DNA from 3 places in the Ectothiorhodospira sp. BSL-9 genome. Region 3 is predicted to be linked to each of the others. Evidence: predicted binding sites of a transcription regulator. Region 3 holds the regulator's gene; each other region holds the start of a gene.

Evidence for each region. Region 3 encodes sigma-54, which starts transcription at its own class of promoters, with help from an activator protein. Its sites were predicted from a motif close to TGGCANGNTNCNTGCTT; they were not measured.
Region 1: the regulator sigma-54 is predicted to act here: its motif matches at 3,799-3,815, upstream of ECTOBSL9_RS07235 (PEP-CTERM sorting domain-containing protein).
Region 2: the regulator sigma-54 is predicted to act here: its motif matches at 3,361-3,377, upstream of ECTOBSL9_RS09680 (TOBE domain-containing protein).

Annotation. Positions count from the first base shown of each region.
Region 1 is NZ_CP011994.1:1,528,017-1,533,931, reverse strand. It holds gene ECTOBSL9_RS16520 (GNAT family N-acyltransferase) at 1-120, opposite strand, end outside; gene ECTOBSL9_RS07250 (PEP-CTERM/exosortase system-associated acyltransferase) at 500-1,255, shown strand; gene ECTOBSL9_RS16965 (hypothetical protein) at 1,291-1,443, shown strand; partial or broken gene ECTOBSL9_RS16515 (IS701 family transposase) at 1,489-2,332, shown strand; gene ECTOBSL9_RS07235 (PEP-CTERM sorting domain-containing protein) at 2,903-3,742, opposite strand; partial or broken gene ECTOBSL9_RS16510 (helix-turn-helix domain-containing protein) at 3,939-4,402, opposite strand; gene ECTOBSL9_RS07225 (FAD-binding oxidoreductase) at 4,659-5,915, opposite strand, start outside.
Region 2 is NZ_CP011994.1:2,048,925-2,054,839, reverse strand. It holds gene modC (molybdenum ABC transporter ATP-binding protein) at 1-917, opposite strand, end outside; gene modB (molybdate ABC transporter permease subunit) at 917-1,606, opposite strand; gene modA (molybdate ABC transporter substrate-binding protein) at 1,641-2,399, opposite strand; gene ECTOBSL9_RS09680 (TOBE domain-containing protein) at 2,474-3,271, opposite strand; gene katG (catalase/peroxidase HPI) at 3,641-5,827, opposite strand.
Region 3 is NZ_CP011994.1:431,718-437,632, reverse strand. It holds gene ECTOBSL9_RS02265 (HPr family phosphocarrier protein) at 1-178, opposite strand, end outside; gene ECTOBSL9_RS02260 (PTS sugar transporter subunit IIA) at 179-574, opposite strand; gene rapZ (RNase adapter RapZ) at 596-1,456, opposite strand; gene hprK (HPr(Ser) kinase/phosphatase) at 1,453-2,400, opposite strand; gene ECTOBSL9_RS02245 (PTS sugar transporter subunit IIA) at 2,405-2,872, opposite strand; gene hpf (ribosome hibernation-promoting factor, HPF/YfiA family) at 2,880-3,203, opposite strand; gene ECTOBSL9_RS02235 (RNA polymerase factor sigma-54) at 3,266-4,765, opposite strand; gene lptB (LPS export ABC transporter ATP-binding protein) at 4,932-5,657, opposite strand; gene lptA (lipopolysaccharide transport periplasmic protein LptA) at 5,654-5,915, opposite strand, start outside.

The DNA of each region.
Region 1 (5,915 bases), 1.1 Mb from region 3:
ATACCGGATTTCGTGGTGAATCTGCCGCGTTTCGCGCGTATCTGCGACGATAACCTCATAACGCGATTCATACATGCTGTCATCCCCGTACCAAAATAAGCCGCCAAAGGATTTAAGCATGTCGGCCACTCCAAATCGGGTATCAGGTCACAAAACGAGACTTCGAGATAGACAGTGAACATATAGAGCCCACTCTGGCCCTTGGGGCGATTGCAGTATACTCCTGGAGTCAGGCGTTCAACCCGATGCCACGAGGATAGGCCCAGGGCCTGACAAGACGGCTTGGTAGATACCTCACAGGGGTGAGCCGATAGCCGCTTGGTCTTCGCCCACCTGCCAAGCCACTTTCACTAAGGATGCACCGGCTCGATAGCATCCCGGGGCACCGAGTAAAACTCGTCAGCGACTCGGGAGTATGCTATAACCATAAAAACGATGAATCTGGATTCTTCGATGCCTCACCTATCCGGCAGGCCGCTCCAAAGACACCGATGCCCGAGTGGCGATCGAGAAATTAGCGATGACTGAAACAGAGCCTTCCCTTGCACACGCCTTTAATCAATTCTTTGAGATCGTTCCCGCTAACACAGATGAGCTGCGCAATATTGTATACCGCATCAGGTACCAGGTTTACTGCCACGAACTACACTTTGAAAATGAAGCTGATTATCCAGATGGCCGGGAAATTGATGAGTTCGACGCGCATTCGTTGCATTGCCTATTGAGGCACCGCCCCTCGGGCGTTTTTGCTGGCTGCGTACGCGTGGTGCTGAACAGGCCCGGCATTGAAGGCCCACAGTTGCCCTTGGAACAGCATTGCAGCGATAGCTTAGACAAGACCGCTATCGACCTAAGCAAGCTTGACCGCAGCACTTTTGCAGAGGTATCACGCCTTGCTGTCGCGGGACGATTCAGGCGGCGACCGAATGAAGCCGAGACCGCTCACGGGGTCACCGAAGAGTCTATAGTTATGACACTCTCCGAGCGCCGCGTCTTCCCGCACATCGCTCTCGGCCTGTATTTGGCAGCCGGGGCTATGAGCCTAAGACGAGGCCTAGACATAGCAGTAGTGATGATGGAGCCTAGACTTGCGCGGCATATGAAATATTTCGGCATCGAATACAGGAAAGCTGGCGACGTTATCAATTACCATGGCTTGCGCGGTCCCTATTACTGCCTGCTGAAAGACAACTTGAAGAAACTCAAGCCCGAGATCAGGGACTTATTATCGGTTGTCGACGAGCAGTTGGATTGACAAATCGAAAAGGTAAATGCCGGGACAACTCTGTCATGGAGCGCCCCATCAACTCACTCAAGATCGAGCTGCTGGCCGGGCCGCGTTACTTCAATGGTGAGCAGGCCCGGCAAGATATCCTTCAGCAGATCGAAATGGAGCACAGCAACGACCGATTTCCCACTAGCACTACAGCCGTAATTGGGTGAGCTATACTGTATGTGATTGATTTTTTAGCGATCACAAGGTGAAGAATGCAACCACAGGATCTTTCTGTCTCAGCATTGTTCAATGGCCTGGCGGAGCGTTTAGGTCCGCTCTTTCCCCGCTCGGAAACGCGCGATCGTGCACTATTTTATGTTCAGGGCTTGCTCAGTCATTGCGAACGAAAAAATGGCTGGCACCTCGCCGAATGGCTCGGAGACAAATCCCCAGATGGGGTGCAGTATCTGTTGGATCGTGCCCGCTGGGATGCGGATGCGGCGCGTGATGTCCTCCGCCAGTGGGTCATCGATACACTGGGCTCCCCTGAAGGTGTTCTGGTCCTGGACGAGACCGGCTTCATCAAGAAAGGGCAGCATTCTGCTGGTGTGCAACGTCAGTATAGTGGCACCGCCGGTCGTATCGAGAACAGTCAGATCGGGGTCTTTCTCCTCTACGCCAGTCCGGCAGGGCATGCTTTTCTGGATCGCGCCCTCTACTTGCCCAAGTCCTGGACACAGGATCGAGAACGTTGTCGGCGTGCTGGGATCCCCGATGATGTCGACTTTGCCAGCAAGCCGGAGCTTGCTCGCAGGATGCTGGAGCGTGTGCTGGACCAGGGGATACGTGCCCTACCGGACGCGTACCTATCTTCTGATCCGGCGAAGCCTCTCGAAACCGGGTGAATTGGCCTATTACGTGGTCCATGCTCCTAAGGACTGGGCGTCTATCGAGACACTGGTGTGGCTCGCAGGTCAGCACTGGAAAATCGAGCAGGGTTTTCAGACGGCCAAGAGCGAGTGCGGCTTGGATGAGTACGAGGTGAGACGCTGGGGGAGCTGGTATCGTCATATCACCTTGTCACTGCTGGCGCATTCTCTGCTGGTGGCGATTAGGCAGGCGACCCACCAGCAAAAAAAACGCTGCCGACAGGATTTAATGGACACTCCCCGAACTCAAACGGCTTATAGGGAAATGGATTTGGCATGGGCAGCACAAGTTGTCGCACGTACTTCATTGGTCAGATTGGCGACGACGACATCAATATCGGGCTTGGCAGTGCCACTGTCGGCAGCAGATGGCCTGGCTGTCGCCTGATGAATGATCACCGCTGCCAGTTACGGCTGTAGTACTAGGGCGGGCTATGAAATACGGGGGCTACCGGACAGGTACCACCAACTGATCTGGCATGGCTACATCAAGCTCACCGGCATAAGCTCTGCCTATGCCTTGCGGGATGGAATCGCATGATCATGGTCGGCAAAAGCAATTGGTCTGCGCGACTTATGGGTAAAGGGCAGGGCTAGCACTTCCCCTTGCCGGGCGTGCATGTGACTTTCACCACCAAGTCATCCCGAGGCACCACCCTCGGGAACAGCGCCAGTCAGGCGCTGCGCGCCATGCCTGGCGCACGTAAAGAACAAGCCGACCTTAAGGCCGGCTTGTTGGGCCATCGGTTAACTCACCTTAGATGGAACTTTTGCGTCTGCGCATCGCGGCACCGAGTGCCAGTAAGCCTATCCCGGCCAAGGCCAAGGAGGCCGGCTCAGGCACCTCTTGGGCGAGACGAACCTGGCCCGATGCTCCGGCGTACAGATTGGTTAAGCGGCCTTGATCGTCTTCATCGTTTCCAGTAGCGAATCCGCCAAACTCAGTGGGAAAAGCAAGTTCAAGTATGTCTCGCTGAGTCGCGATTGCGGTTAGACTGGTCGTTTGAGAAACATCGCTGGTGGAAAACCCGAACACGAACTCCTCTGCGAGAATCAAATCCGCTAGGTCTGTACCGTCGTTGTCGCGAAAGAAAAATCCCGGTTCAAAGAATGTCGCTATTGCATTTAGTCCAGCGGCACCATCAGGCGCACCGGAAAGATCAAGTGCTTGCGTTCCACCACCAAAAACATCAAAACTCGCGATTAGCGTACCTCCAAACCCACCGGAATATAGCTCGATGAAACCATCGTTTATTGAGACACTCCCTGTGTCAGTATCGCCCGAGCCTGATGCCCGATATCGCCCGAAAAGGTTGGCGTTGTCTTCGTTAAATATTGTGAGATTGCCCCCATCGCGGCCGATTATATCTGCGTACCCATATTGGGTGACGTCAAAAGTAGTGGCGCCTGTGAACGTGTTCTCAGCATAAAGGGCGCCCGTAAAATCCAACCATTCGCCCACGGCCACCTCATTGTCTGAGTTGCCGTCGCCGTAAGGGTTAAGGGTATAAGATAAAAAGCTAGCGCTCGCATTGATCGGGAGGGCTAGCGCACCGGCTAAGGCGGCAACGACTAGGCCACATTTCAAGTTTTTCATCACTGATCTCCTCGGGGTATACGAAAGGTACGTCATACTGCTTGCCAGCCTTAACAAAGCATTATCCGTGCCGAATTATTATTTCATATTATTTTCAATAACTTAAAAGGCTTACAATGAGGCTCACAACTAGTGGATCCTCGGCTCATGTCAAGAAAGGCGACACCTTCACACGCACGGTTCTTAGGTGGCGGGACGGCGCTGACTGGCCGGCATAGTCCACAAACAGCTTCTCTCCAGCCCGGTGGTCCTGGCGCATCACCATGTCCAGCTTGCCCTGCCAGGCCCGATAGTTCTCGCAAAACCAGCTGTACTGATACCCCTCCGGGTGGGCTTCCCGGTACTCCTGCCAGATCAGGAAAAGGGTGACGTGCTTGCCCCTCAACTCCTCTTTGACCCGATGCCAGTCCGGTACGACCCGGGCATGGGCTGGCAGGTCTGGCGGGGGCGGAAATAACAACTGCTCCAGGCGACTTTCGCCCAGATCCTCTGGCAATGGCCAACTCAAACCCGCCTCGGCAAAACGCCGAAGATACTCCCTCACGGTGGGACGACTGATACCGCAGGCCAATGCAACCTGGCGGTTGCTCAGCCCTCGCTCCCATTTGAGGCGTAGGACTTCTTTGATCTTCCGCGCATGGATAACCTCTTCGCTGGCATCGAACCTTCCCCGGATGGAAAGGACCAGCCTACCGGTAAGTTATCCCGCGTCTGGACACTTCGATGAGTCCACTCAGCGCCTCTGCCTGGGTGGCAGCCTTGCCGTGGAATCAGTGGCAACCTTGCTCCGGAATACGCAGACCGTTGTGTCCAGCGTGGTGAATAGTCAGCTCCCGGGGCGAATTTCCGGCCGGCAGACGACCTTGCCACGGACTCAGGCTGTTAGCATGCCGAGGATCGCTCTCCCAATGCGACGTCAATCGAGTGGGCAGTACCTTCCCGGTGCCATGATATTATTTGGGTCAATCGCTGTTTTAAGCTGTTTCACTAGCCGCCAATGCGCTGAGTCAATGCCTGTATACAGGTGCATTGAATTGATTCCTGCGCGATATGGAACGCACCCCAAGGCTTGCCCTGAACTTAACAGGGCTGCGTAACACGCGTTGGCGCGTTCCGCAGCTTCAGGGTCATCCCGATCGAACAGCAACGGTACAGTGCTGTCGAAGCAGCGGTCGGATAGACTGGTCAGAGTTATCAATGGCTCGATACCGTGCTCAGCACAAACGCGTTCTACCTCCTCAACGTACTTGAGGACGCAATGCGGGCTCATGGGTACTAGCGGCGTGTACCAGATCAGCCCACATCCGTCTGCCGCTGGGTTAAATTGCTGACCGCTTCTCGGCGCCGGTTTAGCGCCCGATTTCCAATATGCCAAAGGTAAAGCAATCTCGCTAGGTGAGCCAGCAATAAGTTGGAGGCTTTTATCCAGGGTGCTTACATAGGTCCATAGTCGCTGCCCGCCGTTACGTGGCAAAAACTCTAATAGGCGACGTCCCTGTTGAACCCGCGCGGGGCTTACAAACACTAGACGGCGCGCGACGCCCTTTAACGAATGACGAATGGCCGAGCGTGCGGCCTTGACCACCTTTGAGGTTCCATACATGGCACCAATCCCCGTCCATGGCATGACTCGCGCCCTGCGGGCCATTGCTGCGATGGTCTCCGTCGGCACTATGCCTTGTGGTCCGACTTTGTCGGCAGGGTATTGCTCCATCATTGATAGCACGCGCCGCGCATTCATGAGATTAACGGATCCGGTAACGTTACCAACAGCCCGCAGCACTTGCCGAATTGCGGCCACGGCTTCGGAGAATTCCTCGTGGGAGCGCACCCCAAAGAAAAAGGTCTCAACTCGTTCCGGTACAGGTGCTAGGGCGATGCTCATGCGGGTGACGATGCCGAAATTGCTTTGGGTAAACACGCCGTCGAGATAGGGGCCGATACCCCATTTGAAGATACGATCAACCTTGGGAGCCCCGAGATCGCTAAGGGCGGAGTGGTAGCATTCACCGTTTGGCAAGACAGCCTCAAGGCCCATTACCGCGGCAAAATGGTCTGCATAGGGAGTGATACCATAGCCTCGCTCTATGGCGTTGCCGACTAAACTACAGCTTGGTCCACCACCGTGTACCGGGACCAAAAATGGTAGTCCACGCTCATCGAGAAATGCCCG
Region 2 (5,915 bases), 1.6 Mb from region 3:
CTGATCTGCGTGATCCTGACCGGAATCGAGTTGAGCACGCTGCTGGAATCGGGGCGCTCCAGGGCCACGGACACATCCCGCGCCAGGATGCGCACCCGCACGGGGGCGCCCAGGGCACGATCCTGATGGGAGACCAGCAACCGCCCCCCGCCAAAGGCCAGCTCCGTGAGGTGATCGTCCGCGTGGTGGTCGGCCACTGTGCCCTCGATCACCGCCGAGGCCTGTTCGCTGTGGGCCAGGGGCAGGTCGGTGCGGGTTAGCAGTGTCTGCAACGGCCCCTGGGCCAGGGCCCGTCCGTTTTCCATCAGCACCATGTGATCCGCCAGGCGGGCCACCTCCTCAATGGAATGGCTCACATAGATCACCGGGATGGACAATTCATCCCGCAACCGCTCCAGGTAGGGCAGGATCTCCCCCTTGCTGGTCACATCCAGGGAGGCCATGGGCTCGTCCATGAGCAACAACCGCGGACTGGTGAGCAGGGCACGACCAATCGATGCCCGCTGACGCTGGCCACCAGAAAGCTCGTCCGGATAGCGTGCCAGCAGATCCGTGAGGCCCAGCAGTGTTGCCACCTCGTCCAGCTCCAGGCGGCGCTGCTCGGGTGCCAGGCGCTTGAAACCATAGAGCAGGTTATCCCGCACCCTGAGATGGGGAAACAGGCTGCCCTCCTGGAAGACGTAGCCCAGGGGCCGTTCATGCACGGGTAGCCATTGAGCGCCATCCTGCCAGGTCTCACCATTGAAGGTGAGGCGGGCCTCACGAATCCGTTCCAGACCCGCCAGACAGCGCAGCACCGTGGTCTTGCCGGAACCGGAGCGACCGAACAGCGCGGTCACGCCGCGCCCGGGGATCTCCAGATCCACGTCCAGGGTGAAATCGCTGCGATCCAGAAAAAAGCGTGCATGGATGCTCATCACGCCACCCCCACGACCTTGAAGCGTCGATTCAGTCCATACACGCTCATCAACAGGATGAACGCCAGGGCCACCAACAGCAGGGACAGGGCATGGGCCGAAGCATAGTCCATGGCCTCCACATGATCATAGATGGCGATGGAGGCCACCTGGGTCTGACCGGGGATGTTGCCGCCGATCATCAGGATGACGCCGAATTCCCCGAGGGTGTGGGCAAATGAGAGCACCGCTGCGGTGAGGATGCCCCGGCGCGCCAGGGGCAGCACCACCGTGAAGAAGCGGTCCATGGGGCCGGCCCTCAGGGTAGCCGCGGTCTCCAGCACCCGCCCGCCGGTGGCGGCAAAGGCATTCTGCAGGGGCTGCACCACGAACGGCAGGGAATAGATCATGGAACCGATCACCAGACCGGTGAAGGTGAAGGCCAGATGTCCCACGCCGATATCCTCCAGAAAGCCCCCCACGGCCCCTCTGGGCCCCAGCAGGACCAGCAGATAAAAGCCCATGACCGTGGGCGGCAGCACCAGCGGCATGGCCACCAGCGCCTCGATCATCACCTTGCCCCGCCATCGGGTATGGGCCAGCCACCAGGCCAGCGGGGCGCACAGCACCATGAGGAGACTGGTGCTGATCACCGCCAGCTTGAGGGTGATCCACAGGGCGGTCAGATCACTGTCGCTGATGCCGAACATGCCGCTGGACTCCTTGCAGGTATGTCAGCCGGCATCATTCGCCGGGCAGGATGAACCCATAGGCCCGCATGACGGCACGGCTCGTGGGGGCGTTCATGTACTCGGCAAAGTCGGCAGCGGTCTCGTTGTCGGCGGCTCGACGGGTGATGATGAAACCCTGCTCCAGCGGATTGTGCAGATCGTCATCGATCAGGTAATAAGGGCCCTGATCCCTCACATGGGGATTGAGCGCCAGCGACAGCGCCACTACGCCCACCTGGGCCGCACCGCTCTCCACCAGCTGCAGTGCGTGGGCGATGTTCTCCCCAAAGACAAAGCGGGGCACCAACTCATCCCACAGACCAACGGCCCGCAACGCCTCCTCCGCCCGTTTCCCATAGGGGGCATGGCGGGGATTGGCAATGGCGATCCGCCGAAACTCCGGTCGGGAAAGATCCTCCAGGGTCAGTTCGGAAGCATCCACCGTGTTGCTCCACAACACGATGCGGCCTATGGCGTAGGGAATGACCTCGGAGGCCGCAAACCCGCGCTCCTCAAGCATCCGCGGGTACTCGATATCGGCGGAAAAATACAGGTCAAAGGGCGCGCCATTCTCGATCTGGGCGCGGAAACGACCGGATGAGCCATAAATCACCTCAATGGAGCGGTCGGGATGGTCTTCCTGATAGGCCTCCAGGATCTCGTCCATGGCAAAGCGCAAATCGGCAGCGGCGGCAATGCGGGTGGGCTCTTGTGCCTGCAGCGTGCCCATCAAGACAAGCAGGGTGAGGCCAAGCAGTCCTCTGAATAACACAAGGCTCATGGTTTTATTCCTTTTCAAGTGAAATCGCGTTCAATGAAGGTGATGGTTGTTTGCTGAGCCTGGGGTCAATCGGTCACTGCCAGCAGTACATGGGAAGCCTTGATCAGGGCACAGGCCTCGGCCCCTTCGGTAAGCCAGCCCTCGTCCAGGGCCTCGCGGGTGACGATGGCAGTGAGCACGCGGCCATGACCCAGATCCAGCTTGACCTCAGCATTCACGGGGCCCGCCTCCACGTGGGCGACCCTGCCCGGCAGACGGTTTCGGGCAGAGACGCGCAGATCACCCGTCATCTCGCCCAGCACCACGAACGAGGACTTGATCAGCACATGGACCTCCCTGCCCTGTTCCAGGCCCAGCTCCTGCCCCGCCTCGTGAGTAACCACCGCATGGATCTCCAGGCCGTGGCCGATGTCCACGGTCACCTCATCGCTGACCGCGCCCCGAGTGATCCGACAGACCTTGCCTTGGTAATGATTCCTTGCTGTCGTACGCATGGAGAGTTTCCTCATCAGTGTCCAGACATCCCCCAGTTCGCCGGTGGATTGCGCCATTTGCTCCAGAAACTGCTGGTAGGCCTGATCGGCCGACCGGTACTGGGCAATCACCTGTTCGCCATGGGCCGTGAGCCGGGTGCCGCCCCCATGACGTCCACCTGCCTGGCGTTTCAGCAGGGGCTGATCAGACAGGTTGTTCATGGCGTCGATGGCGTCCCAGGCCGCCTTGTAGCTCATGCCGATGGCGCGAGCGGCCGCCGAGATGGAGCCGGTGGCCGCCACCTGTTCAAGCAGCTGAATCCGCGCGCTGCCGAGAAAGGGCTTGCCTTGCAGCTTGAACCAGAACTGACCTTCGATTTCCGGTTGCATGGGGAACCTTATGGGATTTCGTTATGTTTGCCTGTATATAACGCATGACATGCAGCGGGTGAAAATGCACTGTGCGTCGGGGAGTGGCAATGCATATTCCGGGCCAGATAACACATTCCAGGTGAAGTGATTGTTTTAAAGATGATTTTAGTGTCGTCGTCACCGGGAACATTGTGTGGGCTTGGCTACAAACCAGGGGCATGACCCGTAGCAGGGGGAACAGACGGGCCGGCCAGCGGGATGGCAAGTAAGCAATAAAAGGGGGAGACATGATAAAAGGGGCGGACGGGCCTGCGCATTGCGTAGCCCATCCGCCCCTTGGTTGCCCTCGCCCGCCAGCGGGAGAGGGTTTTCGGGTGAAAGAATGACTTACTTCAGATCAAAACGATCCCCGTTCATCACCTTGGTCCAGGCCTTCACGAAGTCCTTGACGAACTTTTCCTTCGCGTCGTCCTGGGCGTACACCTCGGCGTAGGAGCGCAGGATGGAGTTGGAGCCGAACACCAGATCCACCCGGGTGGCCGTCCATTTCACGTTACCGCTCTGGCGGTCAACGATCTCGTAGAGGTTGTCGCCCTTCGGCTTCCAGGTGTTGGCCATGTCGGTCAGGTTCACGAAGAAGTCGTTGGTCAGCACCCCTTCCCGATCGGTGAAGACACCATGCTTCGTGCCACCGTGGTTGGTACCCAGTACCCGCATGCCGCCTACCAGCACGGTCATCTCGGGTGCCGTCAGGCCCATCAGCTGCGTGCGATCCAGCATCATCTCCTCAGCGGAGACCACATAATCCTTCTTCAGCCAGTTGCGATAGCCATCGTGCAAGGGTTCGAGCACGTCGAAGGATTCGGCGTCGGTCATCTCCTCAGTGGCATCGCCACGACCCGGTGCAAACGGCACCGTGACGTTGAAGCCGGCATCACGGGCAGCCTTCTCCACCGCTGCCGTCCCACCCAGCACGATCAGGTCCGCCAGACTCACCGGCTTGCCCAGACCGGACTGAATGCCTTCCAGCACCCCCAGCACCTTTTGCAGACGCTCGGGCTCGTTGGCGTCCCAGTCCTTTTGCGGGGCCAGGCGGATACGGGCACCGTTGGCACCGCCCCGGTAGTCGGAGCAGCGGAAGGTACGGGCGCTATCCCAGGCGGTGGTGATCAGTTCCGAAGCACTCAGGCCGCTGTTGAGCAGCTTGTCCTTCAGATCCGCCACCTCGGCATCACTCAGGGTGTAGTCCACCTTGGGCACCGGATCCTGCCAGATCAGGTCTTCCTGGGGCACTTCAGGGCCGAGATAACGGCTCTTGGGGCCCAGGTCACGGTGGGTCAGCTTGAACCAGGCCCGGGCGAAGACCTCGTTGAAATACTCCGGGTCGTTATAGAAGCGCTCGGAGATCTTGCGGTAGGCCGGGTCCTTGATCATGGCCATGTCGGCGTCGGTCATGATGGGGTTGTAACGAATGGAGGGATCCTCCACATCCACTGGTCGGTCTTCTTCCTTGATGTCCACCGGCTCCCACTGCCAGGCACCTGCCGGGCTCTTTTTCAGCTCCCAGTCGTGCTCAAACAGCATCTTGAAGTAGCCGTTGTCCCACTGGGTGGGGTGCGTGGTCCAGGCACCTTCAATGCCACTGGTGATGGCGTCGCGGCCACAGCCCTTGCCCTGGGGGTTACGCCAGCCCAGGCCCTGCTCTTCCACATCGGCACCTTCCGGGGCCGGGCCCAGCTTGGAGGCGTCGCCATTGCCGTGGCATTTGCCCACGGTGTGACCGCCGGCGGTCAAGGCCACGGTCTCTTCGTCATTCATGGCCATGCGGGCAAAGGTGGTCCGCACATCCTGGGCGGTTCTCAGCGGATCGGGGTTGCCGTCCACGCCCTCGGGGTTCACGTAGATCAGCCCCATCTGCACGGCGGCCAGGGGGTTTTCCAGGCTTTCGCGATCGTCGCTTTCATAGCGGCTGGAGCTTTCGGCCAGCCACTCCTTCTCGGAGCCCCAGTAGGTGTCCTTTTCCGGGTGCCAGATGTCGGCCCGCCCGCCAGCAAAGCCGAAGGTCTTGAACCCCATGGACTCATAGGCCACGTTGCCGGCCAGGATGATCAGGTCGGCCCAGGAAAGCTTGTTGCCATATTTCTTCTTGATGGGCCACAGCAGACGGCGGGCCTTGTCCAGGTTGCCGTTGTCGGGCCAGCTGTTGATGGGGGCGAAGCGCTGGTTACCCGTGCCGGCACCGCCACGACCATCAGCGATGCGGTAGGTACCCGCGGCATGCCAGGCCATGCGGATCATCAGGCCACCGTAATGGCCCCAGTCCGCCGGCCACCAGTCCCGGCTCTCGGTCATCAGGTTACGCAAGTCCTGCTTGACCGCCGCCAGGTCCAGCTTCTTGAATTCCTCGGCGTAGTCGAAGTCCTCCCCCATTGGGTCGGTCTTCGTATCGTGCTGGTGAAGGATGTCCAGGTTCAGTGCGTTGGGCCACCAATCCATGTTGTCGTTACCGGTTGCGGTATTGCCACCATGCATGATGGGGCACTTGCCTGCACTCTTGACGTCATTTCCGCCCATTTCGTCCTCCGTTTATTGCTCATCGTGTTGTACTGAACCGGCACCCCGAATGGGACCATCCGCCCCTGTCCGGGATGCTTGGCAGACA
Region 3 (5,915 bases):
TGGTGCCGCGGCTGGCAGCCAGCATCATGATGCCCATGATGCTCTTGCCGTTCACGCGGCGGTTGCCCTTTTCCACCTCCAGGTCAGCCGAGTAACTGCTGGCCAGGTTGACGAACTTGGCCGCTGCCCGCGCATGCATGCCCAGCTTGTTGATGATCTCGACTTCCCGCGTGGGCATTTAACTGTGGGTCTCGCAAAGAAGGATGCCATCATGGCCACCACTGATGGCCTTGTTGACCAGTTCATGCAGGCGCAGGGTGGGGTAGTTGAGCACGCGCACCAGCATGGGCAGGTTCAGCCCGGCAATGACCTGGACCTTGGGCTGCTGGGTGAGACGGTTGGCGATATTGCTGGGGGTGGAACCGTACATGTCGGTGAGCACCAGCACGCCGTCCCCCTGGTGCAGTCGATGATAGGCGTCGATGGCCTTGCCCAGGAGGATGTCCGGGTCACCGGACTGGGAGACCGCCAGGCAGTACGTTTCCAGCGGGATGGTGCCCATCATGGAACGCGCCGTGCTGAGCAGGTCTTCCCCGATGTGATTGTGTGTAATGATCATGAGTCCGACGGACATGCTGGCATCCCGGTTCAAGGATCAGGAAAGTTCACGGTGACGGGTGCTCACCGCCTCGCCCCTGAGGCCGCGGAAATGTTCCGCCAGTCTCTCCGCCAGATAGACTGAGCGATGCTGCCCGCCAGTGCAACCAATGGATACGGTCAGGTATGAGCGGTTTTCACCCTCGAAGCGCGGGATCCAGGTGGTCAGGAAGTCGCGTAACGAGGCAAACATCTCCTCCACCATGGGGTGATTGTCCAGGAATTGGGCCACTTCCTCGTCACGGCCGGTGAGGCCGCGCAGCAGCGGTTCCCAGTGAGGGTTGGGGAGACAGCGTACATCGAAGACAAAATCCGAGTCCACTGGCGCACCATGCTTGAAGCCGAAGGACTGGATCAGCAGGGAGATGCCCCGGTCAGCGGCCTGCTCCACCCGCTCACGGATCGTCTGGCTCAACTGATGCACGTTGGTGCGGGTGGTGTCGATGGCCAGGTCGGCATGGTTGGCAATATTGGAGAGCAGTTTGCGCTCCAGATGGATGGCCTCCCACAGGGGCACGCCGTCGCGGGTGAGGGGATGTCGTCGACGGGTTTCGCTGAAGCGCCGCAGCAGGGTTTCTTCCTCTGCCTGGAGGAAGATGACCTGCAGGTCCACCCCCATGGCGCGGATCTCCTCGACGATGGTGTCGAAACGATCCAGTTCCTCGATGCCACTGCGGGCGTCGATGCCCACGGCCGCCTCGTCGTACAGGGTGAGGCGTGGGCTGCGCAGCTGGGCGACCACTGCCGTGAGCAGGCCCAGGTGCAGGTTGTCGATGCAGTAATAGCCTGCATCCTCCAGGGCATGCAGGGCCACGGTCTTGCCGGAGCCGGACAGGCCACTGACGATGATGAGTTTCATGGGCTTTCGCTCTGCATCTGCTTGCGCTGTCGGGCAGCCAGGTCGTCGCCGGCATAATAACCGCGCAGGCGCAGCAGGTGATTGCGAATGGCGCCTTCCACCATGACGGCCAGGTTGCGTCCCGGGGCTACCGGTAGGGTGATGACCGGGATTTCCAGCCCCAGCACCACCCGGGTGAAGCGCACCCCGTGCAGGCGGTCGATATCCTCGGCCTGCACCTTGGCCTGATCCTTGAGGTCGATGATCAGGCGCAGGTACTTGCTGTTCTTGATGGCGCTGTCGCCGTACATGGCCTTCACATTGAGTACGCCCAAACCCCTGACCTCAAGAAAGTTCTCCAGCACCGGCGGGCAGGTACCGCGCAGGATGTCCGGGGCGATTCGGGCGAATTCCGGGGCATCGTCCGCCACCAGACGGTGGCCCCGGCTGATGAGTTCCAGGGCCAGTTCGCTCTTGCCCACGGCGCTCTCGCCGGTCACCAGCACCCCGATTCCCAGCACTTCCATGAACACCCCGTGCAGGGTGGTGGTTTCCGCCAGCTTGTTGCTGAAGAAGTAACGCAGGATATTGATCAGTTCATGGCTGGGCAGGGCGGTGCGCAGCAGCGGTACCGACTGGCGTTCCGACAGGGTGCGCAGCTCGGGGAGGGGCTCCAGGTTATCGGTGACGATCAGCATGGAGGAGGCGCCGCTGCACAATTGCTCCAGAATGTCTCGCTGGGAGTTCTTGCGCAGCGACCACAGGTAGCGCATCTCGTCGCTCCCCAGTACCTGGATCTGATTGGGGTGGATGATGTTCAGGTGACCCACCAGGGACGGGCTCCCATGGGGGGTGGAACGGTGCGATATGCTCCGGCCACACCCCTGGGTGCCCGCCACCCAGACGAGGCCCAGGCGCTCCTCCATGACCTCCATGATGTTGCTGACGGTGAGCGAGTCGGTCATGGGGTCATCCGGTGTCTTCGGTGTCCCATTCCTGCACCAGAGTCAGCAGGTCCGAAGGGCCGGAGGTGCTGCGCAGCCGGGCCAGCGTCTCCGGATCGGAGAACATCCTGGCCAGCAACGCGAGGATCTGAAGATGCTCGTCTGTGCAGTCTGCCGGCACCACCAGCGCGAACAGGATGTCCACCGGCTCACTGTCTGGGGCATCGTAGTCGACGCCCTTTTCCAGCTTGAGCAGCGCGGCACAGGCCTCGCTGGCGCCGGCCAGACGACCATGGGGGATGGCCACGCCATGCCCCAGGCCCGTGCTGCCCAGGCGCTCCCGGGCCAGCAGGCTGTCGAAGATCTCGCCCTGGGTGAGCTTGGGCAGATGATTGGAGAGCATCTCGCCCAGCATCTCCAGCGCACGTTTCTTACTGCTCACGTCCGTCTGGCAGTGCACCCGCTCAGGGGCGAGAAGATCACCGATGTTCATGAAGCGTTCACTCGATGTGGTTGCGGTGGGAGCCTTCAGCCCGGTGGTGGTCCTTGAGCTTCTCCTTGTGCTTCACCACCTGGCGATCCAGTTTGTCCACCAGGGCGTCGATGGCGGCGTACATGTCCGTGTGGCTGGCCTCGGCATGGATGCTGTTACCGCTGAGCAACAGGTTGCTCTCGGCCTTTTGCTGCAGCTTCTCCACGGTCAGGATCACGTGCACGTCGATGACGTTGTCAAAATGCCGCTCCAGGCGCTCGAACTTCTCGTTGACGTAGTTGCGCAGGGCGTCGGTCAGGTCGACGTGATGACCGGTGAGGTTGATCTGCATGAGATGACTCCTTGGAAATAGGTAGGGATGGGTAATGAGCAGGACGGCTGCGTGGGTTTGCTTCAGACGAGCCGCTTGCGTTCGTTGGATGGCGGAATGGCCATGGCCTCACGGTACTTGGCCACGGTGCGTCGTGCCACATGAATACCCCGATCCACCAGGACCTGGGCGATCTTGCTGTCACTCATGGGCTTGCCCTGGGGCTCTTCGGCAACCAGCTTGCGGATCATGGCGCGGATCGCGGTGGCTGAACACTCACCGCCGTCGGCCGTGCCCACATGGCTGGAGAAGAAATACTTGAATTCGTAGATACCCCGGGGGGTATGCATGAATTTCTGGGTGGTCACCCGGGAGATGGTGGACTCATGCATCTCCAGTTGTTCGGCAATATCGCGCAGCACCAGAGGTTTCATGGCCTCGTCACCGTATTCCAGGAAGGCACGCTGGTGCTCGACAATGGCGGTGCCCACCCGTAGCAGAGTCTCGTTGCGGCTTTGCAGGCTCTTGATGAACCAGCGGGCCTCCTGGAGGCTGTTGCGCATGTAGGTGTTGTCCTGGCTGGAATCGGCGCGGCGCACGAAACTGGCATACAGGGGGTTGACCCGCAAGCGTGGCGCGATTTCCGGGTTGAGCTCCACCTGCCAGCGGCCCTCTCGCTTGCGCACGAAGACATCGGGAATGATGTATTCGGGCGAACTGCTGCTGATGACCCCGCCTGGGCGCGGGTTCAGTGTCTGAATCAGGGCGATCACCTGCTGCAACTCGCCATCATCCAGCCCCAGGCGCCGCTGCACGCCCTTGTAATCACGTGCACCCAGAGCGTCCAGGTGTTCACGGGCCAGGGTGCGGGCCTCGGTCAGCCAGGGTGTGTCCTCCGGGAACTGGGCCAGTTGCAGGCCCAGGCATTCGGCCAGGTCACGTGCGCCCACGCCCACCGGGTCCAGGTGCTGAACCATGTTCAGCACGGCTTCCACCTCGTCCAGTTCCAGGTCCATCTCCCGGTCCGTGGCCAGGGCTGCGTGGATCTGTTCGATGGGTTCGGCCAGATAGCCGTCTTCGTTAATGGAATCAATGATGGTCAAGGCAATGGCCCGGTCACGCTCACTCATGGACGACAAATGCACCTGCCACATGAGGTGTTCATGCAGGCTTTCCGAGGGTCCGGTCTGGTTCTCGAAAAGGTCGCGCCCGTCGTGATCCGACTGTCCGGCGCTGGAAGGGGGCACATCGTAGATGTCGTCCCAGTTGCTGTCCACCGGTAATTCGTCGGGGATCTGCTCCTGACTGCCCTCGGCGTTGCCTTCCGTCTCGGCGGCGGCCTCCGCTGCTTCTGCTGCCTCGGAGGTATCGGCCTGCTCCTGCTCGCGAGGCTCCTCGCTGGCGGTCTCCTGATCTGCCTCCGTGCCCTCCACGGCCTCGAGCATGGGATTGATTTCCAGGGTCTCCTGGATCTGGGCCTGCAATTCCAGCGTCGAGAGCTGCAGCAGGCGAATGGCCTGCTGCAGCTGCGGGGTCATGGTCAGGTTTTGACCCAGCCGGAGCTGGACGGACGGTTTCAACATAGCACGACGCGCGCCATCGGGCCGGGGCCCGGGTCTTTGATGCCTGATGATGAAGGCGGGGGCAGGCCCCCGGCGTAAATGATGCTTTCAAGAGAGATTATACGGTGTGCCAGCAAAAATGGGACCCATGTCCCGAAAACCGCACGCTGAATGGGGAGTCTCGGCTTCACAGGCGGAAGTTCTCCCCTAGATAGACGCGGCGGACCTGCGGGTCGGCCAGTACGTCTTCCGGCGCGCCCTGGCTGATGATGTGCCCGCCACTGAGGATGTAGGCCCGGTTGCAGATGCCCAGGGTCTCGCGCACATTGTGGTCGGTGATCAGTACACCGATGTTCCGTGACGTGAGATGGGTGATGATCCGCTGGATCTCGATCACCGAGATGGGGTCCACGCCGGCGAAGGGCTCGTCCAGAAGGATGAAGGCCGGCTCGGTGGCCAGGGCACGGGCGATCTCCACGCGCCGTCGTTCGCCACCGGAGAGACTGACCCCGGCGTTGTCGCGGATGTGCTGGATCTGGAACTCCTCCAGCAGGGATTCCATCTTCTCCAGACGCTGGGCCTTGTTGAGGTCGCGGCGGACCTCCAGCACAGCCATGATGTTGTCTGCCACGGAGAGCTTGCGGAATACCGAGGGCTCCTGGGGGAGATAGCCCACGCCCATGCGGGCCCTTGCGTGCATGGGCAGTCGGGTGATGTCGCGGCCGTCCAGGCGGATCTGGCCTTCGTCGCAGGGTACCAGGCCCACGATCATGTAGAAGCAGGTGGTCTTGCCAGCGCCATTGGGGCCCAGCAGGCCCACCACCTCCCCACTATTGATGTGGATGGAGGCGCCGTCCACGGGTTTGATCGCCCGGTAACGCTTGACCAGCTTGTCGGTCTCCAGGCGGCTCATGGCGTGTCGCCGTCCTCTGGGCGAGAGCGATCACGGTCACGGGGTGCGAAGATGGCCTCTACCCGGCCTGTGTCACCGGTGCTGGCTTCAAGGGTGGCGGCCTCCAGGTTATAGACGATGCTGCTGCCGCGGAATTCGTCGTCCCCCTGCCATACCCGGGCCTCGCCGGTGAGCACCACCCGCGGTCCATCCGGAAAGAACTCCATGCGTCGTGCCTCGGCGCGAACCTCGCGGTTGGATTCATCCCGCGTGGTCAGG